Regions from separate parts of the Leuconostoc sp. C5 genome, predicted to be linked through region 3. Evidence: predicted binding sites of a transcription regulator. Region 3 holds the regulator's gene; each other region holds the start of a gene.
What was found. Region 3 encodes HrcA, which represses chaperone genes, less so after heat shock. Its sites were predicted from a motif close to TTAGCACTCNNNNNNNNNGAGTGCTAA; they were not measured.
Positions count from the first base shown of each region.

Region 1: the regulator HrcA is predicted to act here: its motif matches at 3,469-3,495, upstream of RHP56_RS02820 (ATP-dependent Clp protease ATP-binding subunit).
Region 2: the regulator HrcA is predicted to act here: its motif matches at 4,362-4,388, upstream of groES (co-chaperone GroES).

Region 1 is NZ_CP134351.1:537,186-545,236, reverse strand. It holds gene RHP56_RS02845 (amino acid ABC transporter permease) at 1-124, opposite strand, end outside; T-box leader at 350-575, opposite strand; gene mreD (rod shape-determining protein MreD) at 611-1,138, opposite strand; gene mreC (rod shape-determining protein MreC) at 1,138-1,995, opposite strand; gene RHP56_RS02830 (rod shape-determining protein) at 2,157-3,164, opposite strand; gene RHP56_RS02825 (hypothetical protein) at 3,261-3,434, opposite strand; gene RHP56_RS02820 (ATP-dependent Clp protease ATP-binding subunit) at 3,620-5,674, shown strand; gene RHP56_RS02815 (MucBP domain-containing protein) at 5,753-6,445, shown strand; gene RHP56_RS02810 (CamS family sex pheromone protein) at 6,473-7,615, opposite strand; gene ligA (NAD-dependent DNA ligase LigA) at 7,615-8,051, opposite strand, start outside.
Region 2 is NZ_CP134351.1:1,709,538-1,717,588, forward strand. It holds gene RHP56_RS08730 (DUF3290 domain-containing protein) at 1-25, opposite strand, end outside; gene RHP56_RS08735 (C1 family peptidase) at 159-1,496, shown strand; gene RHP56_RS08740 (DUF2785 domain-containing protein) at 1,522-2,325, shown strand; gene groL (chaperonin GroEL) at 2,402-4,021, opposite strand; gene groES (co-chaperone GroES) at 4,050-4,334, opposite strand; gene RHP56_RS08755 (YitT family protein) at 4,458-5,291, opposite strand; gene RHP56_RS08760 (DUF956 family protein) at 5,321-5,680, opposite strand; gene RHP56_RS08765 (PTS system mannose/fructose/sorbose family transporter subunit IID) at 5,759-6,673, opposite strand; gene RHP56_RS08770 (PTS mannose/fructose/sorbose transporter subunit IIC) at 6,688-7,494, opposite strand; gene RHP56_RS08775 (mannose/fructose/sorbose PTS transporter subunit IIA) at 7,534-8,051, opposite strand, start outside.
Region 3 is NZ_CP134351.1:1,270,268-1,278,318, reverse strand. It holds gene truB (tRNA pseudouridine(55) synthase TruB) at 1-739, shown strand, start outside; gene ribF (riboflavin biosynthesis protein RibF) at 742-1,686, shown strand; gene hrcA (heat-inducible transcriptional repressor HrcA) at 1,808-2,833, shown strand; gene grpE (nucleotide exchange factor GrpE) at 2,850-3,419, shown strand; gene dnaK (molecular chaperone DnaK) at 3,506-5,353, shown strand; gene RHP56_RS06465 (DnaJ C-terminal domain-containing protein) at 5,417-6,316, shown strand; gene def (peptide deformylase) at 6,366-6,944, opposite strand; gene RHP56_RS06455 (UPF0223 family protein) at 7,000-7,272, shown strand; gene RHP56_RS06450 (inositol monophosphatase family protein) at 7,269-8,051, shown strand, end outside.

The DNA.
Region 1 (8,051 bases), 730 kb from region 3:
ATTTCATCCCTAAGGATACTAAAATTCCCAATGGTACAGATCCAATGATTGTTAGGAAGAACACCCCTAGCGTCGTTTTTAGTCCAGCCAATAAACTGGGAAGAATTGTAGTTAGATAACTCATAATTGAAACTCCTTTGTTGAATTGCACTTATAACTCATATATTTTCACGAGAAAGAACAATCACATTTATAATGTATTTATAAAACGAAAAAATCCTCTTACAGTATTTCTACTGCAAGAGGACGCAAAAGCGTGGTTCCACCTCGAATTCAACTTTTGCTCACACAAAAGTTCTCCACCAGTCTTCTAACCAATTAAAAACGCCCCCAAATACAAGAAATGTATTTAGAGGGCGTTTCATCGCGGTTCCACCTCTTTGTTATGCTACTATCACTAGTAGCATCTCAATAAGTCAAAGACTGTTATGTGATAACGGACACTTCCGACAAAGCTTACTTTGTTCAGCTTTATACTCATAGATGTGTTTCGTTCAATTTAACTATTTGCTCACAGCAACCGCAAATTCTCTTCTAAATTTAAAATGAACTACTCTTCTACTCAACGTTTTACTATATGGTCATAATTATACTATAAAAAGATAACTTGTCAACGCAGAAACTGAAATAAAGACCATACGGGATAATATGATGCAGCCGCAAAAACTAGATTTAAAATTACTGTTGGCAATACCTCGTACAATAAAAACGATAACATACTAACATTAGCAATTCCAGTAACAAATCCACTAACATAAGAAATCAGTAGGTAAATAAGCAAGCCAGCTAAATATAAAAGCAAGCCACTTACTAGACGCTCATCTAGCACTTTATGCAGTTGCTTCATCACAGCTACCGCGGCAATAAATGCAAAAGTATATGTACCAAAAATACCAGTGTAGTACATATCAAACAATATACCAATGACCACAATATAAAACCATAAAGGTAACTCGTTTTCAACATCAAATTGGACACCCAAAAAGAGCCAACCAAGTGTCAAAGTGGGTAAAATGTGCCAAGGAAATTGTGTAAATAACCCCCCCATACTAGACATGAATGTTCCATCAACAAACAGTATCAAAAATAATAACACAGGATAAATTACACGCAATCTCGTCAATTGCCAAAATGCCATTAATTTGCTCCTATCTGTGAAATTGCAACCATAACTGTGGTGATATTACCTAGATCAGCCGCAGGTTCAATGTATATTTTCTTGGATAAACCATAATCATCCGTCGTGACACTAGCAACCTTACCAACGTACAATCCTGCTGGAATAACACCACCGAGGCCAGAAGTTTCAACTAAATCACCTTTACTGATTTTATTATTTGACGTAACTTGCCCCATAATTAGTTGATTTTTCTCACGGTTAAAACTTGTTACAATGCCGTTAACATCGCCATCATCACCCTTAATTTTAATCGCAAATCTATTGGCATCGGAACTAGTATCAGAAATCAAAGCCACTTTTGAATTAGTTGTGTTTACTTCACTAATACGGCCAATAATTCCGGCACCTGCAAGCACTGGCATCCCTTTTTTCAAACCTGAATTGGATCCTTCATCGATAACTAATTGTGACTGCCATGTTGTCGGTGAACGACTAATGGTCACAGCCGAAACTGTTTTATAGTCTGTCAATGTGGCTTTTAGTTTTAATTGTTGCTTCAGAGATTTGTTCTCTTCTTCAACTGTTTGTAGGTGAACCTTGTCTTGAGCAAATTCATCAATCTTAGATTTCAACCGCTTGTTTTCTTCAAATGTATCTAACAGGTTACTAATACTATTTGCTGTACGCCCAACGGCAGTCGTTGGAACAGCAATAATACGACTAACGCCACCCGCTAAATCATTCCCAAACCGCTGTAAAAAAGGTGGCGTATTCGTTCTCTTGGCCCACCAATTTGATCCTGCAATTAAACTTACAATTACTATAAACGCAACAATTATTGATACCAACGTGCGTGATGAAAATATTTTTTTCATGTATTTCCCCAAAAAGCCAGTTACCACTTCTAAAAACAGTTGACAGTTTCATCTACTTTCAATGGTATGCTACCTTGTTTTACTTAGAAACTTTTATTTGACATTAATTCTTGAAAATAAATAATAGCGTAGCGCAAGCGCCACGCTATTTTAAACTACCATTACTTTTGTCGCATGACATCAATAGATTTCAACGCCTCACCAGTACCAATAGCAACTGCATCTAATGGCTCGTTAGCTATTAAAACTGGTACCTTAGTTGCATCCTGAATAATTTTTTCAATGTCGCGCAATAATGCTCCACCACCGGTCAAAATCATACCGTGATCAATAACATCTGCAGCTAACTCCGGTTGAGTCGATTCCAACGTCTCACGAATAGCTGCCACGATTTCTTGCACTGGTTCTTGAATTGATGTGGCTACATCTTCAGCGGTAACATCAATTGTCTTAGGCAAACCAGTCAATAAGTCACGACCTCTGACCGTAGCATTTGGTAAGGTACGTGCTAAAGCAAGTGATGCAGCACCAATTTCGATTTTGAGTCTTTCAGCTGTCGGCTCACCAATGGTAACATTATATTTGTTACGAACAAAATTAGCAATTGCTTCGTCCAACTTGTCTCCGGCTATACGGATTGAACGGCTTGAAACAATTCCACCTAATGAAATTGTCGCAACATCAGTCGTTCCGCCGCCCATGTCAACAACCATTGATCCAGTAGGATCCATAACTGGTAACCCAGCACCAACCGCTGCGGCAAAAGGCTCCTCTATAACATAAGCGTCACGCGCGCCAGCAACACGAGCAGCATCAATAACAGCACGTCTTTCAACAGCTGTTACACCTGAAGGTACGCCAATCGTTACATAAGGTTTGCCAATACGTCCGCCAAGTGCTTTTTGCAAATAGTAACGAATCATTGCAACGGTTGTATCATAATCGGCAATAACACCGTCACGCATCGGACGAATAGCAGCGATACTTGCAGGTGTTCGGCCTAACATGTCTTTAGCTTCAGAACCTACAGCAACGACTTCATTGGTTTGTGTATTACGCGCAACTACTGATGGTTCACGCAATATGATGCCACGACCTTCGATATATACATATGTGTTAGCGGTACCCAGATCGATACCAACATTTTTTTGTCCAAATGAAAATGCCACTGTACTGCCCCTTATCGTGTTACGACTGCAATTGCAACACATTTAAATTTTACTTAACTTATAATATTGTAGCATAAAACTGGTTTAATTCGCACATCAATTTGAGCGAACATATGTAACTTTACCCTGAGCGTGAGCAATACCACGAATAGTATTCTGATATGCGAAATTTGCCCATGCCTTTTGAAATTCCGGAAATACTGCTGGTGTCACTTCAATTTCGTCTATTTTCCCATCACGCAAATCATTTAATGCTTGTGTATAATCCATAATTCACCTCATAGACAGTATAACATTTTTAAAATTAGCACTCTACTTTAAAGAGTGCTAATTTTAATTGCATTTTTCTTAAATCGTGCTATAATTAAAGCATAACCTACAGAAAGGAATCGTGTGCAATACTATGGTGAAATGCAATAACTGTATTCCATGGTGCTTCACACTAAGTAAAAGATATGGCACAACAAGATTCGTTTGGTTTTGGTAATTTAGATGAAATGTTTCGCGCAATGAATGAACAAATGGCGCAAGCACAAGGACAACAAAATACACAAGCACAAAAAAATAATAATGGTAATAAAAAAAGACGCTTACTTGATGAGTTTGGTATTAATTTAACCAAACAAGCTCGCGACGGAAAGCTCGACCCTGTTATTGGTCGAGATAACGAAGTTGCTCGCACAATTGAAATTTTAAATCGTCGTACAAAGAATAATCCAGTACTAATTGGTGAACCTGGTGTTGGTAAAACAGCTATTGTTGAAGGCCTAGCGCAAGCTATTGTAGCTGGAAAGGTGCCTGAAAAGTTACAGCATAAAGAAGTTATTCGTTTGGAAATGTCGGCCTTAGTTCAAGGTACGAGCATGCGTGGTCAATTCGAAGCACGGATGCGTGAATTAATGAAAGAAGTTACGAACAGCGATGATGTCATCTTGTTCATTGATGAAATTCATGAAATTATGGGTGCCGGAAATGCTGAAGGTGGTATGGATGCAGGTAATATTTTGAAGCCTGCCCTAGCTCGTGGTGAGTTCCAATTAATCGGTGCAACAACTTTAAATGAGTATCGAAAAATTGAAAAAGATGGTGCTATTGCCCGTCGTTTCCAGCCAGTGCAAGTTGAAGAACCTTCTAAAGAAGAAACTATCACGATTTTAGAAGGAATTAGTGAACGGTATGAAAAGTATCACTATGTTACATTCAGTGATTCTGCCCTTCAAGCAGCTGTTGAACTATCTGATCGTTACATTCCAGAAAGATTCCTACCGGATAAAGCAATTGATTTACTTGATGAAGCTGGCTCACGTAAAAATTTGACAATGAAAGTTGCGGACCCCAAAACTATTCAAGTGAATATCGAAGCAGCTGATAAATTAAAGCAAGAAGCAATTGATAAAGAAGATTTTGAAAAAGCAAGCTATTGGCGTGATCAGGTAAACCAACTTGAGTCACAAAAGGCACAAGTCGAGGCTCACCCCGAGATGTCAAAGCCACAAACAGTAACAGAGCAAGATATATTAAAAATTGTTGAAGATAAAACTGATATTCCTGTTGGAGCTTTAAAAGAAAACGAGGCTAATCAACTAAAAGATTTGGACAAAAACTTATCGAAACATGTTATTGGTCAAGATGAGGCAGTAGAAAAACTAGCCAAGGCGATTCGCCGTAATCGTATTGGTCTCACAAAATCTGGTCGTCCAATTGGATCATTCCTATTTGTCGGGCCGACCGGTGTTGGTAAAACTGAAACTGCCAAGCAATTAGCTAAGGAAATGTTTGGTAGCAAAGATGCTATGATTCGTTTCGACATGTCAGAGTACATGGAAAAACATACCGTTTCTAAAATGATTGGTGCTCCTGCCGGTTATGTCGGTTACGAAGAGGCTGGTCAATTAACAGAACAAGTTCGCCGTCGTCCCTACTCATTGGTTCTCTTTGATGAAGTAGAAAAAGCACATCCAGATGTAATGAACATGTTCTTACAGATTCTTGATGATGGCCGTCTAACTGATGCACAAGGTCACATAGTGAGTTTCAAAGACACTGTCATTATTATGACTTCTAACGCTGGTTCAACAGACACAGGAAATACACCTGTGGGATTCGCCCAAGTTGATCAACAAAATCGTTTGATGCAACGTTTGGAAAATTATTTCCGTCCAGAGTTCTTGAACCGTTTAGACGATATCATTGATTTCCAACCTTTGTCACAAGATCATCTACTAAAAATTGTCGACTTATTATTGACTGATATGAATGAGAACTTGTCTGACAACGATTTGCACATTGATTTAAGCACTGCTGCTAAGCAGAAATTAGTGGAGCTCGGTTATGACCCTGCGATGGGTGCTCGACCTCTCCGTCGTGTCATGCAAGATAAAATTGCCGATGGTATCGCCGATTTCTATTTAGAACACCCAGATGTTCATCATTTGCAAGCTGACATTGTTCATAATGAATTTGTTATTAGTGAAGTTAAGCCAGAACCAGTTACTGTAAATAAAATTTAACTTACGTGTGATATGAAACGACTTTCAGGTCGTTTTTTGTTTGTGATATAATATGTAGGTATATTCAAAGGGGATATTATGGCAAATACATCGCCCGTATGGGTTTATTATAAAAATATAGCAACTGGTGATGAGTTACACGAACCAACAAGATTAGATGGCGAAGCAGGCGCACCTTACGAAATCGCAATTTTAGATATCGTCAATTATCAGTATATCGATACTTCAGGATCTTTGACGGGATTGTTTGGTAGCCTACCTCAGTCATTAGAGCTTTATTATCGGCCACAAGAATGGCAAGCTGTACACCGTATTAACATGTTTATCGAAACAGTAACCAGTGTACAGGTTTTTCTAGAGCCAGATAATTTATCAAACGTTACGACAAACTTAAACCCAAATACTTTTTGGGCAACTCAATTACGCGCTATTTCTGGTAATGGTCAATTTTGGTATCAAATTGGTGACTATCATTGGATTCGTTATGATGCTACCCAAATGAAACTGTCAGACACAGCTCCAGAAGTTGAAAATATTAACTATTTTAATGATGCAGAAAAAAGTAAAAGTAATCAGCCTAACGCGGTTGTTAATTTCCTTCCCGATCGATCTATAGAAGTCTATGCTGAACCTTATGGGTTGCCAATCGGTAGTGTTTCCGATAGTGATTTTGTGGCAATAACGGAAGAAATTCACGATGATAATAACATTGTTTGGTATAAAATAGCTACTAAAGGATGGATTAACAGTATTTATATTAACAAGCTATAAAAAAATCGACCAAGTTGGTCGATTTTTTTAGTCTAATATTGTTGTCGTAAATGTTTTGTCACCTGAATTACGGATTAGAATTGCTTGCATTTCATTGGCCGCTTTAATAATTATTCGAATCGGTACATTCGTTGGTAAATACTTTAACGCCGATTGAGATACATATGTCGCAAAACTTTCAATCTCAGTTTGACTGTAGAACTGTGTTGTCACTGTAACTTTCATACTAGAAAGCGTACCTGACTTAAAATTAGCAACTGCCGTAGCACCAGCTATATTGGGAAAGAAATTTGAAACATCATTTTTAAAGTTAGCAAAAGATGTGTTAGCCTCTGAACCCAAGCTTGATGTATCAGTTGATTCCTTAGGCAAAACAATAGACTTTTGATTAATGCTAGTCCATTCTTTCAAGTCAGTTCCGCTACTACTTGTAGACTCTGCATAAAAGTTACCTGGCGCTAATGAATCTGTTTTTGAATTGGCATACATGGCAATCACAATAGGCGTATCTGAATCAACCCCTTTTTGTTCTCGAACTTTTTTGATAATTTCTGGTGCAATTTTTTTACCATAAGCTATGCGATCAGCATCTGAAATATTTTGTGTATATGTAGCACCATATTGTTCTTTTTGGTATTCATCCTGTGTGTTCATCGCTACGCCGATAACCATGCCAGCTAATTTAAGGTCGTCACCATCTTTGGTCATGAAATCTTGTTCGGTTAGTGTTTGAACGTAAATCGGATTACGTGAACTATCTGTCTTACCATTATCTTCAGGATTTAATTCATCACTATTACTGCTACTTTTACGCTCAAGTAATGAAGAAACAGTAGACGAACTCAAATATTGTCCCTCTTGAAAAATATAACTGCTCGTCTTAAAATGTGTTTTAGCCAAATCAAGCAATGATGATTCAAAGTTTTTCACATCAAGACTATTCGTCTCAGAAGTTGACGTAATACCACGAGCTGCACTCACCAAATAACGACCATTTTTGATCACCGTTTGGTACTGACCTGGTGTGCTCTGAGTCAACTGGACACCACTTGTTTTTTTACTTGTTGTTAGTGTGACACGATTCACATTGAAAAAATATAAAATGCCAACGGCGATAATCAAAATACCAACGACAATCGCTATATAACCACGAAAACCAATCCGCTTCATTATTTTCCGTCCTCTTTTACTTGTTCATCAACAAACTGTTGTTCGGTCCAAACTGTAACACCTAATTGACTAGCTTTATCAAGTTTGCTACCTGCAGCTTCTCCTGCAATAACTAAGTCTGTTTTCACTGACACTGATCCGGCGACGTTAGCCCCATGATCTTGCAACCATTTTGTTGCAGCAGGTCGACTACTCTGTTCTAGTTTACCAGTTAAGACTACCTTTTTGCCATAGAAAAATGAATTTTCGTCAATCACTGTATCAGATAAATATGATTGGTTAACACCGGAAGAAGCTAGTTCGACAAGTAGTTGCTTAGATTCTGGCGTACTAAAGTATTGAACAATTGACTGGGCAATCGTGTGACCAATACCATTAATATTTGCGATGTCTTCAACAGAGGCTTCTGAAACAGCTGATAAGGTCCTGAACTTTT
Region 2 (8,051 bases), 440 kb from region 3:
AATAGTCAACGGAATAAAAATTCATCTCAAAATACCTCGTTAATTATCATACCATATCTCTAAAAAGCCATTGAATCGAATTCACAATGCTTGAAGCAACTATCAAAAAGCGATATATTATTTATATTATACTCATATAAATAAAAGGAGCTGCTATCTTGTCAACAGAAATTACAAATCAACAAATTAAAGATTTTCGTACAGCAACAGACGATAAACACAACAACATTATTCGTCGAGCTGTTACCAAAAATGGTATTCACAGCGCGAGTTTTGACCAAGAGATTGCAAATATTAACACACCAATATTCTCAATTGATCTAGACACTGGAAAAGTTGCTAACCAAAAGCAATCGGGGCGTTGCTGGATGTTTGCCGCCTTAAACACGATGCGCCATGATATTAAAGATAGGTTTCACATTAGTGATGAATTTCAACTTTCCCAAAGCTACACGTTGTTCTGGGACAAGTTTGAAAAAGCCAATTATTTTTATGAAAATGTTCTCAAAACGGCAACTGAGCCTCTTGATTCACGTCGCGTTGCCTTCTTATTGACTACGCCTCAACAAGACGGTGGACAGTGGGACATGATTGTCTCTATCATTGAAAAATACGGTCTGGTGCCACAAAGCATTTATCCTGAATCAAAAGCTTCTTCTGCCACTGCAGAACTCAACAACACGCTCAATACGCTTCTAAGGCACGATGCAACTGTCCTGCGTGGGCTAGTAGCCCAGCAAGCATCAAAAGACAAGATCTCTAATGCACGCAATGAAATGTTAGCTAACGTCTACCGCTTGTTGTCACTAACTTTGGGTGAGCCACCTGTTCAATTCGACTTTGAATACCGAGATGAGCTGCACAACTTCCACGTTGAACGTCAATTAACACCACAGGGTTATTACCAAAAATTTGTTAGTTGGGACTTAGATGAGTATATTTCTGTCATTAACGCACCAACTGCTGACAAACCATTTGATGCCACTTATAATGTTGACATGTTGGGTAATGTTGTTGGTGGTCGTGACGTCAAACACCTTAATGTGGATATCAACAAAATGAAAGCATTCGCCATTTCACAACTCAAAGATGGTCAAAGTGTCTGGTTTGGTGTAGATATGGGTCCTCAAGTTGATCGAGAGAGTGGTCTCATGGCCAGCGGTATTTTTGCTTCCGATGATTTATTTAACGTTGACTCAACGATGACCAAAGCACAGCGTCTTGACTACGGCGAAAGTCTAATGACACACGCAATGGTCTTGACAGGTGTAGATTTAGATGAAAATGACCAACCAACAAAGTGGAAAGTCGAGAATTCTTGGGGCGAGAAAGTTGGTAAGAAAGGCTACTTCACAATGTCAGACGATTGGATGAGCGAATATGCTTATCAAATTGTTGTCAAGAAGGAATATCTAAGCTCAGAACTAGTCAATATTTATGATAATTCAAAGCCAACATTGTTGTCTCCATGGGATCCAATGGGTGCATTAGCTTAGAAAAAGATGAGGCGTCAATTTAAATATGACTCTAAAAGAACAGCTTCTTCAGATTAAACAAAATAGCCCTTCGATTATTTCTAACAAACTACTTTTTGAAATGGTTGAAAACATTGGCTCGTTAGATTCTGAATTACGAGACACACTCATCTACAGTCTCTTTTCTGACTGGACTACAACCGGGAAGTTATCAGTAAATCAAGAACAAAAGGTGTCGAGTTTCTTGCTTGATAACAGTTATCTATTACAAAATATCGATAATAAAAACGATAAACTAAGTATCTTTACTCGTAGCTTTACAGCACTTTTTCTAGCCTCACTATCATACCGTCATAATAATCATTCATTTTTATCTCAAAGTCAACAACGTCAGATTATTGAACAAAGTATTGATTATATTCAGAACGAACATGATTTTCGTGGTCTAACAAATGATGGTTGGGCTCATGGCATTGCCCATATTGCAGATTTGCTCGATGAAGTTGTTGATTTCACTACTTTTACACACAATGACAGCATCCTTGTCATTAACGCCATCAAAAATATTTTACACAATTCATTTCTATTCACAGCTGATGAACCTGGTCGAATGGTCGTTCCAGTTCTGCATTTGATTAATAAAAATATAATATCCGATGATGAGCTTAATAATTGGATTACTTTGCTTAATGACCTCAAAGTTGATAACTTCAATGCTTATAGTAATGTTTCACTTTTCATGATCAAGTTACAAGCACATTTATTAATAGCGTACCCAGATTCGAATAAATTAGTTTCGTTAGTCAATTGCACAATTAAACAAAATTACCAGCGTTTCAAATATATATAACCAAATTCTTTAAAAAATAAGGAATACAAAAAGACCAATCTATTACAAGATCGGTCTTTTAATTTTACTAATAATATTACATCATACCTGGCATACCACCTTGTGGCATAGCGGCTGGTGCATCATCTTTTGGCTCTTCAGCAACGACAGCTTCTGTTGTCAACAACAATGCTGAAACAGAGGCGGCATTTTGCAATGCTGAACGTGTTACCTTAGTAGGGTCCACAATACCAGCGGCAATCATGTCTACCCACTCATCAGTAGCAGCGTTGTAACCAAATCCTTCTTTTTGTTCCTTCAACTTGTTAACAATCACTGATCCTTCTAAGCCAGCATTTTCAGCGATTTGACGAACAGGTGATTCCAATGCTTTAATAACAGTATTGATACCAGTTTGAACGTCGCCTTCTTCTGACAAAGCTGAAACAGCAGCAATAACATTTACCAAGGCTGTACCACCACCGGCAACGAAACCTTCTTCGACAGCAGCACGCGTTGCATTCAAAGCATCTTCAATGCGGTACTTACGTTCTTTCAATTCAGTTTCTGTGGCTGCACCAACGTTAATAACAGCGACACCACCAGCCAACTTTGCAAGACGTTCTTGCAACTTTTCACGATCAAAATCAGAAGTTGTTTCAGCAATTTGTTGCTTGATTGTGTCAACACGAGATGCGACAGCACCCTTATCACCTGAACCTTCAACAATTGTTGTGTTATCCTTTGTGATGTTAATCTTTGAAGCTTGACCAAGTTGATCAATTGTAACATCCTTCAAATTCAAACCAAGATCTTCAGTAATTACTGTACCGCCAGTTAAGATAGCGATATCTTCCAATTGTGCCTTACGACGATCACCAAATCCTGGTGCCTTAACCGCAACAACATTGAATGTACCACGCATCTTGTTCAAAACTAATGTTGGCAAGGCTTCACCGGTAATATCATCAGCAATGATCAACAAAGCACGTCCTTGTTCAACAACACTTTGCAATACTGGCAAAATATCTTGAATGTTACCAATCTTCTTATCAGTAATCAAGATGTATGGATTATCTAGGTTAGCTTCCATTTTGTCATTGTCAGTCACCATGTATTGTGACATGTAACCACGATCGAATTGCATACCCTCAACAACATCAAGTGTTGTTTCGATACCCTTTGATTCTTCAATGGTGATCACACCGTCATTACCAACTTTATCCATTGCTTCAGCAATCAATTCACCAACTTCTTCATTGGCGGCTGAAATTGATGCAATTTGAGCAATTTCATCTTTAGTATTAACTGTGTGTGACATTTCATGAAGCTTTGCAACGGCTGCTGCAGTTGCTTTTTCAATGCCTGTTCGAATCCCAACTGGGTTGGCACCAGCAGTCACGTTCTTCAAACCTTCACCGACAATTGCTTGAGTCAAAACAGTAGCGGTTGTTGTACCATCACCGGCAATATCATTTGTCTTTGAAGCGACTTCAGCGACAAGCTTAGCGCCCATATTTTCAAAATGGTCTTCTAGTTCAATTGCTTTAGCAATTGTTACACCATCATTGGTAATGGTTGGTGCACCGTACGATTGTTCCAAAACAACATTACGACCCTTTGGTCCAATAGTCGTTTTAACTGTATCAGCTAACTTGTCAACACCGGCCTTCATCTTTGCACGTGCATCTTCTGAAAACTTTAATTCTTTAGCCATGATTTAAATATCTCCTTTGATTTGATAATTATTCGACAACTGCAACTATGTCTTTTTCGTGCAATGCTAAGTAATCTTGCCCTTCAAATGACACTTCTTGTCCTGCATACTTATCAAACAAGACTTCATCACCGACTTTAACTGTCAAATCACGGACTGTGCCATCATTTAAGACATAACCCGTACCCGCAGCTACAACTTTACCAGTAACAGGCTTGTCCTTGGCATTACTTGCCAAAACAATCCCACCGACAGTTTCTTCTGCAGCTTCCGTTACTTCAATAATCACACGATCACCCAATGGCTTCAACATGGATTCATACCTCCGAGATTTTCTTTTTTAGCACTCTTTAAACGTGAGTGCTAATTACAATTTTAAGTATAACACTATCATCAAAAATGTCAACAAAAAAGACGTGATCTAGTTGTCACGTCATCAAAGAAAAGTCCCTCCATGCGCCTCAGAAATATCATAAGCGATCGTAAAAGCCTCCGGATCAACTTGATGAATGCCACGCAAAAAATGATTATACTCATGATTATCAAGGACCACCATCAACATTTCACGTCCATCACCCATATAACCGCCACGAACATCCATAATTGTGAAGCCCTTGTCACCATCGAGCAAATATTTTTTCAAATCATCAATGCGATCATTTGTTGTAATGTAGACCATTTTACGACGATCCAAACCAGTTTCGATATAGTTCATCACAACCGCAGTAATAACTAATGAAAAAAGCGCCAAAATCAGTGCTTCTAACCCTTGCGTTACCAAGTTCCCTAACGAAACAACTGTATCAATTGCCAGCAGAGATAAAGCTGGTGAAATGCGAAAATACTTCTTAAAAATCATCGGAGGCACTGCAGTTCCACCACTAGAAGCATCAATTCGATAAAGTAATGCTACACCAACAGCAAAAATACTACCACCAACAAGCACCGCAAAGGTTCGATCTTGTAAAACTTGAAAACTTGGTGTAACTTTCAATAACACCGGCAAAACAATACTGCCAAAAGCAATTCGCGCTGTGGTACCACGATCCAAAAAAACAGCTGCCAAAACAATCATAATCAAATTGACGATCAACACAGTAGCTGCTCGATCAAAACCCACCAATTCGTTAATTAAAATAGCCAATCCAGTTGCGCCACCAGCAGCAACTTTTGCCGGTGCATAAAAAAAGTTAATGCTGATTGCTACGATTTCGAGTGCCATTACAATAACAATATAACGTAGTGCTTGATAGTTTTTAAGTATTTTCATTTAATATCCTCATTGTTTGTGGCATTCATTTATTTGCGTTTGAATCGTGACCGAATAGTATCCCATAAGGATGCAGTTCGTAATATTTTGTCGTTTCCTAGATGCTCACGCATCACTTTAAGTAAACTGCCCGACGACTTAGCAGAAAAATCTAAATCAATTTTATCTGTTTTAATTTTAAATCGGCGACTAACTCGATTCCCTGTGACGTGTACGTAGACAGCGCTTATGTTTTCCCAAGGAATTTGAATATAATCTTCAACATTATTATCATTAAAGAACTCGAACGCCTGATCTCCTACTAGAATCTTACCATACTTCGCCCCAATACCTAGATAAGAAATGCCTTGCGTTGTATATTCTGCTTTTGCGTTTAAAGACTGTACCATGAATATGTTCCCCTATTATTTTCTATGTACCATTAAAAGTGCTTGCCAGATTGACAAGCACTTTTAACATGAATGCTATTACATTATGTTTAAGGCATGCATTACGATACCAAAGATAAAGATACCAATAATCATAACGATTGGTGATACTTTTTTCTTCAACAACCACATTGCCAAGAATGTCAGTAAGAGTCCCATCAACCCAGGAATCAAACTGTCTAAGTTACTCTGTAACGTATTAGGGGCTAACTTTGTCAATGATAATCCGGAAGCTTGCTCACCTAAGATCTTCTGCAACTGTGCGCCGGTAACATTCCCATTTGGGAAATTAATGTAGGCACCCTTTGCCAACTTCTTTGCTGGCAGTTCAAGAATAAATTTGATCGATACCCAGCGCTCAACCAAGACAGCCAAGATGAACATACCAAGTATTGAAGCACCCTTTGTAATGTCCTTCAATAACCCACCAGACAAATCTTGCGTAATGGCACTTCCAGCTTTATAACCAAATTCTTGTGTATACCACAAGAATGCCATACGAATAATGTTCCAAAGAACAAAGAATAAAATTGGTCCCAGAATATTACCACTAATTGCCAATGATGCGCCCAGTGCACCCAGAATTGGTCGGATTGTGAACCAAAAGACCGGATCACCAATACCTGCCAAAGGACCCATCATACCAATCTTAACACCCTGAATAGCAGTATCATCAATTGGCGCACCATTGGCACGTTCTTCTTCCAAAGCTAATGTCACACCAAGAATAGGTGAAGCAACATAAGGATGCGTATTGAAGAATTCCAAATGGCGCTGCAAGGCTAGCGCACGATCTTCTTTTGACTTATACAATTTTTTGATCGCAGGAATCATGGAATAAGCCCATCCAACGTTTTGCATACGTTCATAGTTCCAAGAACCTTGGAGGAATTGTGAACGCCATGCAACTGACATACGATCTCTTTTAGTTAATTCAATTTTTCTTTCAGCCATCATCTTGCCCCTTTCTAGTACTTGTTCAAAATGTCGCCGACTGGATCACTACCACCGCCGCCATTTGAACCGTTACTGTTACCACCCATTTTTGACAAGTTGATGTAGATCAAAGCAAGTGCAACACCAATTGCTCCTAACGCGATCAACGTTAGTTCACTAACAGCTGCTAACGCAAAACCAATAGCGAAGAATGGCCATACTTCACGAGTTGCCATCATGTTAATAACTAATGCATAACCAACGGCGACAACCATTCCACCACCTATAGCCATGCCACCAGTTAACCATTCTGGCATAGATGTCAAAGCTGCTCTCACTGCCGCAGCAGGTACAGCAATTAAAATAGCAGCAGGTACAGCTATACGTAGACCTTGTAGTACAAGTGCAAATAGATGCAAGCGTTCAATAGTACCAATTTTTCCTTCTTTAGCAGCAGCATCAGCTCCGTGAGTCAATCCAACCGCAACAGTACGAACAAGCATTGTCAGGAACAAACCAGCAACAGCCAAAGGAATAGCTGAAGCTACGGCCACTGAGATTCCTGTACTAGAGAAATCGCCACCTTTAACCATAATGATTGAGGAAGCTACTGAGGCCAAGGCCACATCAGGGGCAACAGCCGCACCAATATTAGCCCAACCTAAGGCGATCATTTGCAATGTACCACCTAAAATTATACCCGCTGTCAGATGACCAGTTACTAAACCAATTAGCGTGGCTGAAACTAGCGGTTGATGAATTTGAAATTCATCCAGAATACCTTCCATACCTGCAAAGAAGGCAATGATTACGACTAAAACTATCGCAATAACAGACATATTAGACACCTTTCTTAATTAAACATTTTACATGTCAAATTATTTAACATTTGCTTTCTTGATTAAATCAAACAAGTTAGCCTTACTATCATTAGGCACTTTTCGAACATCAAATTCAACGCCTAAGTCGCGTAACTTTTCAAAAGTGGCAACATCATTTTTATCCATAGACAAAACTTTGTTGACCATTGTTTTTCCTTCTGAATGTGCCATTGAACCAACATTCAATGACTTAATCGGTACGCCACCTTCTACAGCAGTTAACACATCTTCAACCGTTTCAAACAGCAGGAATGCGTCAACACCACCAAAGCGATCGTCCTTAGCCACCTCAATCATTTTACTGATTGGTACAATATTTGCGCGCACATTGTTAGGCGCAGCTTGTTGGATCAAGCTCTTACGCAGCTCATCCTTGGCCACCGCATCTGAAACAACAATAATACGATTTGCTTTTGAATCAGGTGTCCAAGCCGTGGCCACTTGCCCATGAAGTAAACGTGTGTCCAAACGGGCTAGCTTAATATTGATGTGTCCTTCTTTTAAGCCAACAATTT
Region 3 (8,051 bases):
AGCGACAAAGTTGATTGATGAATTGCAAACACGGCCAAAAAGTTATATTGGTGAAATTACATTAGGATTTTCAACAGAAACAGAGGACCTTGATGGTGAAATCGTTGATCAGCTGGATATTGTAACGCCTTTTTCTGACCAGAAAATTGATCAAGCAATACAGCAATTAAATGGCGAAATCACACAAAGGCCACCTATGTACTCTGCTGTAAAAGTTAATGGTAAGCGGCTCTATGAGTATGCTCGAAATGGTGAGACTGTTGAACGTCCAGTTCGTAAAGCGGTAATTCATGACTTCAAACGTACATCCGGTATTAAATTTATAGATGGTAAGCAGGTATTCAAGTTTGAAGCCACAGTTTCCAAGGGCACGTATATTCGCACTTTAGCCGTAGATGCAGGCAAAATAATTGGGATCCCGGCAACAATGACACAATTAACTCGAACGATGGGGAGCGGATTCAAAATTTCTGAAGCACGTGACCTGGATTTTTTGTCCACACTATCGTATGAAGAAGTATTAAAACAAGTAATACCTATTAGAGAAGTATTGAAGTGGCCAACTAAAAATTTGAGTGAAAATGAATGGTTTGCTGTAAAAAATGGTCAGAAAATTTCTAGTTGGCCTGCAAATGACAGCTATTTGCAACTATATTATCAAAACAAACTGAAAGCAGTATATCAATATGACGAGATTGAGCAATTATGGCGCTCTCGTTATGTATTTGATAACCAATGACTATGACAGAATTAATTCGTTTACATTATCCGATATTAGATTTTAAAAAGCCGGTTCAACAGGTCGTTGCAATGGGCTTTTTTGACGGTGTTCATCGCGGGCATCAGGCTGTTTTAGCTCGTGCGAAAGCAGAAGCTGAAAAACAAGGGGTGCCCTTGGCTGTGTTGACCTATGATCCACATCCAATTGTAGCTTTTCAGACGTTGAAAAAACCACTGCGTTATTTAACACCATTAGCCAAAAAGAAGTCCATCATGAGACAGCTAGGTGTTGATCGGGTTTATGTTATGCAATTTACTTCTAAACTTGCTAAATTAGGTGGTCAACAGTTTGTAGATGAGGTGGTCATGCAATTAAACCCTGTTACGGTGGTAGCAGGATTCGACCATTTGTATGGTGCAGCGGGAACGGATAGTGATATGCTACATTTAGCAACATATGCAACTAATCGCTTTGATGTTATTACTGTGTCTGAATTTGATGATTATAATCAGAAAGTTTCTTCTTCAACAATTCGATCTATGTTAGATCAGGGGAACGTAGATGGCGCCGCACAGCAGCTTGGTCGTGTCCATTCGACATCAGGTATAGTCGTCCATGGCGAAGCTAGAGGCCGTGAATTAGGCTTCCCAACTGCCAATATACAAACACCTGAAGAGGAATGGCTGCCTGGTATTGGTATCTATGCTGTAAAAATAAAAGTATATGATACTTGGTATCTAGGAATGGCTAGCATCGGACGCAATGTGACGTTTGGTGATGCTCGTCCAATCACAGTTGAAATTAACATTTTAGATTATCAAGAAGAAATATATGGTGAGTTTGTTCAGATACAATGGTGTCATTATCTGCGTGGTGAAGTGAAATTTGAAAACGTTCAAGCACTGATAGATCAACTTAATGAAGATGCAAGACAAACAAGGCATTATTTTAATACAAAATTATAAAATACAGTTTGTTGGCACTCTTATAAAAAGAGTGCTAAAAAGACTTGCATTATTTCTCAAATAGTGTATTATAATAAGTGTTAGCAGTTAGATATAGTGAGTGCTAAAAGGAGTCGATAATATGGCGCTAACAGAACGACAAAAGTTAATCTTAACCGCCATTATTTATGAGTATACACAGCGTGAGCATGCGGTTGGTTCAAAAAGTCTACAAGAACATCTAGATATTAAAATTAGCTCTGCTACGATTCGTAACGAAATGGCAGCGCTAGAATCTGATGATCTTATAAAAAAATTGCATACTTCTGCTGGTCGTGTACCATCATACGAAGGGTATCGTTATTATTTAGATCACCTGATGATGACACGCAGAGCGACTGATCGCGATGTACAAGCGGTCATTCAATCATTCCGTGGAAACTTCCATGAGATAGATGATTTGCTAGACGAAACAGCTAGGACTTTATCAAATTTAACTGGTTATACTGCGTTAATTTTGAAGCCAAGGCGAATTGATATTAAAGTTTCGGGATTTCGATTGGTTCCATTGGAGGGCCATCAGCTGATTGCAGTATTGGTTACTAATGATGGTAAAGTGACTAGCCAGACATTTAAATTACCAAATGAAATGGCGATTGAATCGTTAGAAAGTATGGTTGCATACATCAATGATCAGATGGTCGGTCGACCGGTTAATGATGTGTTGCGTATGATGCAGTCTGATGAGTTGCCTACGCAAATGAGTCGCATGATTAAAACGCCGGCAGCTTTTTTGCAACTATTTGGCGACGTGTTAGCACGATCGAACGGAGATAACGTCCATATTGGCGGCCGATTGAATGTTCTAGACTTTAGTAAAGAAACAGATATCGCTGATGTGAAGCCTCTGTTGGAATTTTTGAACAATGCTGAGGATGTTAGACAAATTGCTTCGCCAACACGAGATGTTCAAGTTAAAATTGGACGTGAGATTGGCGAGCCATTACTTTCAGAGTTCAGCTTGATTACGCGTGGATTTTTGGTACCAAATCAAGGAAGTGGTATTATTGCTTTACTTGGTCCAATTCCTATGTCATATAGTACCAATACGTTGCTTACAGACGCGTTTGGTGAAGCGTTAAGTCGCAAAATGATTGAATATACATAGCTAGGAGGTCACACTTGTGACAGAAAAAAACGAAGAAGTTGTAGAAGATAAGAACATTTCTGATCAAACTGATGAAAATTTGACCGAAGAAATTGAATCTGAAGCTGATGATTTACAGGTGGAGCCTGATCCGAAACAAGCGGAAATTGATAAGCTAACAGAGCAAGTTAACAACCTCGAAGAAAAATTATTACGTTCACAAGCAGAAATTCAAAATATACAACAGCGCAATGCGCGTGAACTACAAAATGTACGCAAGTATGATGGACAAAAATTAGCCAGTGCAGTATTGCCAGCCGTTGATAATTTGGAAAGAGCCCTTCAAGTTGAAGCTAACGATGAAGTGTCAAAGCAAATTAAAACAGGTGTGGAGATGACGCTTAAGACGTTAAATCAAGCTTTAACAGACAATGGTATTACGTCAACGGGTGAAATTGGTGAATCTTTTGATCCAACTAAGCACCAAGCAATTCAAAGTGTTGAGTCAGATGAAGTTGAATCTGACCAGATTGCACAAGTTTTGCAAAAGGGTTACATATTACAAGACCGCGTAATTCGACCAGCAATGGTTGCAGTGGCGAAATAAGAACGATTTTGCATGGTGATTCAATCGATGAGATACCACACCTTAAAAAGATGAAAATGATTTTAAAGTAAAGGAAGAAAATATTTATGTCAAAAATTATTGGTATTGATTTAGGAACGACAAACTCAGCTGTTGCTGTCCTTGAAGGTGGCGAACCAAAGATCATCACAAATCCAGATGGTGGTCGTACAACACCTTCAGTTGTCTCATTTAAAAATGGCGAAAGTCAAGTGGGTGATGTTGCAAAGCGTCAAGCAATTACAAACCCAGACACGATTATTTCAATCAAGTCTCACATGGGTGAAGCTGGTTATAAAGTTAATGCCAATGGTAAAGACTACACACCACAAGAAATTTCAGCAATGATTTTGCAATATATTAAGGGCTATGCTGAAGATTACTTAGGTGAAAAGGTTGAAAAAGCTGTTATCACAGTTCCTGCCTACTTTAACGACGCACAACGTCAAGCTACTAAGGATGCCGGTAAGATTGCTGGTCTGGAAGTAGAACGTATCATTAACGAACCAACAGCTGCCGCATTGGCTTATGGTTTGGACAAGCTAGATAAGGATGAAAAAATTCTTGTCTATGACTTAGGTGGTGGAACATTCGATGTGTCAATCCTTGAATTAGGAGATGGCGTGTTTGAAGTTTTGTCAACAAACGGTGATACTCATCTTGGTGGTGATGACTTTGATAACAAAGTTATTGACTATTTGGCAGAACAATTTAAGTCAGAAAATGGTGTTGATTTAAAGGATGACAAATTAGCTTTGCAACGTTTGAAGGATGCCGCAGAATCAGCTAAGAAGACTTTGTCATCTGCAAACGAAGCTCAAATTGATTTGCCATTTATTGCTTCAGGTGATAACGGACCATTGCACTTACAGACATCATTGACACGTGCAAAGTTTAACGAATTAACAGCTGATTTGATTAAGAAAGCAGAGCAACCTGTTTTGAGTGCTTTGAAGGATGCCGGATTGTCATTCTCTGACATCGACGAGGTTATCTTGAACGGTGGTTCAACTCGTATTCCAGCCGTACAAGAATCTGTTAAGAAGATGACAGGTAAGGAACCTAACCACTCAATTAACCCTGATGAAGCTGTTGCTTTGGGCGCTGCCGTTCAAGGTGGTGTCATTACTGGTGATGTTAAGGATGTTGTTTTGCTTGATGTTACACCATTGTCATTGGGTATTGAGACAATGGGTGGTGTGTTCACTAAGTTGATTGAACGCAACACAACGATTCCAACTTCAAAGTCACAAGTATTCTCAACTGCAGCTGACAATCAACCAGCTGTTGACATTCATGTTTTGCAAGGTGAACGTTCAATGGCTGCCGACAACAAGACATTGGGTCGATTCCAATTAGCAGATATTCCGGCCGCACCACGTGGTGTACCTCAAATTGAAGTGACATTTGACATTGATCGTAACGGTATTGTTAATGTTTCTGCTAAGGACCTAGGAACACAGAAGGAACAAAAGATTACAATCCAAGCTGCTGGTGGTTTGTCAGACGAAGAAATTGAAAAGATGATGAACGATGCCAAGGCAAACGAAGAGGCTGATGCTAAGAAGAAAGAAGCTGTCGATACACGCAACGAAGCTGATCAATTGATTTTCCAAACTGAAAAGACTTTGGAAGAAGTTGGTGACAAGTTGGGTGACGATGAAAAGAAGCCAACACAAGACGCTTTGGAAGCTTTGAAAAAAGCTAAGGAAGATGCCGCAGCTGATGATGCTGATTTGACAGATTTGAAGGCTAAGTCAGAAGAATTAACTAAGGTAGCTGGTGAATTAGCAATGAAGTTGTATCAACAAGCAGCGCCAAAGGACGGAGCTGAAGGAGACGCAAAGTCTGCTGATGACAACACAGTTGATGGTGATTTTGAAGAAGTTGATCCAAATAAAGACGATAAGAAGTAATTATTAAAACAAACCGCATTCATTGAGTGCGGTTTGTGTACATAAATTAGAAGGAGCGGGCGCGTGAATAACACTGAATATTATGACCGTCTCGGCGTTAGTAAAGACGCCAGTCAAGATGAAATTAAAAAGGCTTATCGTAAGCTATCAAAAAAATACCATCCAGATTTGAATCATGAACCTGGTGCTGAAGAAAAATATAAAGAAGTTCAAGAAGCTTTTGAGACGCTAGGTGATGAACAAAAGCGTGCGCAATATGATCAATTTGGACCTAACGGCGCACAAGGTGGTTTTGGTGGCCAAGGCGGTTTTGGCGGCCAAGGTGGCTTTAGCGACTTCTCCGATTTGGGTGATATATTTAGTCAAATGTTTGGTGGCGGATTTGATCCAAATCGTCCGCGCAAAGGACAAGATTTACAGTACCGCATGAACTTGACTTTTGAAGAGGCCATTTTTGGTAAGGAAACTACGATTAAGTTTAACCGTGGTGATGGTAAGCAACACGAGATTAAGGTTACTGTACCTGCTGGTGTTGAAACTGGGCAGCAAATGCGTTTGAGTGGACAAGGTGAAAGTGGTGTTAATGGTGGACCACAAGGAGACTTGTTCGTTGTCTTCCAAGTATCACCATCAAGAGATGGATTTGAACGTGATGGTGCAGATGTCTACTTAGAACAAAAGATAAGCTTTGTGACAGCTGCGTTGGGTGACGAAATTCAAGTCAAGACGGTTCACGGTGAAGTGAAGTTAAGAATCCCAGCTGGTACTCAAACTGGTAAGCGTTTCCGCTTGAGTGGTAAGGGTGCTCCGCGTTTGCGTGGCAATGGACACGGAGATCAATTTGTTATTGTGACTGTCGAAGTACCGACACGACTTAATAAAGATCAGAAAAAGGCGTTGGAAGCTTTCAAGGAAGCTACCGACGGTACAACTAAGAAAAAGAGTTTCTTCGATAAATTGTAATCAAAAAGCTCCGCAGTGATTATCTGCAGAGCTTTTTAGATTGACCAAATTAATCAATATATTTTGTATCTTCATCAACTTCCCAAGGCGATTGCATATTAATGTGATCATAATATAAGTGCCCATGTAAGTGATCAATTTCATGCTGGAAAACAATGGCAGGATAGTCGCGCAATTTAATTGTTTGCTTATTACCATTTTCATCTTGGTAGCGTACTGTTATTCGATAAGCACGAGGTACGAAGCCAGGCACATCTTCATCAACTGATAGACAACCTTCACCGACGTTTAAGGCACCTCGCTTGACGGACTCTGAAATAATTACAGGGTTGAAAATTGTGCCCTTAAAATAAGGTTCGTCAATTGTGTCTTCTGGGTCAAGTGCAGGTATTAAAATTGATGACATACGCAAAGAGTAGCCTACTTGTGGAGCAGCTAATCCAACACCTGGACGTAGACCGTACTTCTCATTTTGTTTTTCATCTTGAGATACAACTAAATATTCCATCATATCTTTAGCAAGTTGTGCGTGTTCTTCACTCAAAGGGAAAGAAACGGACGCAGCCGTTTTACGTAGTACGGGATCCCCGTCCCGTGTGATTTTATCCATAGTAAATCTGATTGTCATTTTTTTTACCTCACAATCTAGTATATCAAACGTTATAACATGTTAAAATAAAATTATGAATGAAAATTATGTATTACCAATCGATGGTGATTGGACGACCCAAGATATTATTATTGTGACAAATTTTATAAACAGTGTGTTAGGTGTTTATGAAAAAGGATCTTCTCGTGAAGAGGTATTAAAAAACTACGATGCATACAGAAAAATAATGCCTGCCAAAAGCGAGCAGAAAAAATTTGATAAGGATTTTGAACGCCAAACGGGATACAGCATATATAAAACCATAAAATTTGTCCAAAATTCGACGAAAGACAGAGTACGCTTATGAGCACATTAAGCCCATTTGAAATTCAAGAAATTGACCAAACTGTATTAGTGTGGCTTGATGAATTGCAAAAATCTACAATAGCGGCAATGAATCAGCATTTAGATGTAGCTACTAAACACGATGCACGTGATTTAGTTACAAATATTGATAAAAGCAATGAGCAAATAATCAACAAGTACATTCGAAAATTTGATCCAGATGCACAAATTGTGAGTGAAGAGGGATTTGGTGATAAACCAATTAGTATGGCTGGACATGTGTGGTTTGTCGATCCAATTGATGGTACCATGAATTTCTATAAACAGCACGATGACTTTGCTATTATGATAGCACTTTACATTGATAACCAACCTATTTTAGGATGGATTATGGATGTGGTAAATAATATTGTTTATCATGGGGGTCCTCAAATGGGTGTTTTTGCCAATCAATTGCGGTTAGATCCACCAGAAAATGATGAGCTTAATCAAGGAATTGTTTTATTGAGTGGTGCGCGCTTGCTCTATGGGATGTTTGGATATGACGAAATTGCTAAAAGTGCCTTGGGATACCGAGTTATTGGCGCTGCTGGTCCGTCTTTTATCCGTGTCTTACGTGGTCAAGCCGTTGGATATTCTTCAAAAATGATGTCATGGGATTTTGCTGCTGGTCAAGTTTTAGCAAAAACATTAGGATTAATTGTTTCAGATATTGACGGAAAGCAGTTAGATATGTTATCATCTAACATAGTATTAGTTGCTACGAATCGAGCGCATCGCGATATTTTGGCGTTGCATAGA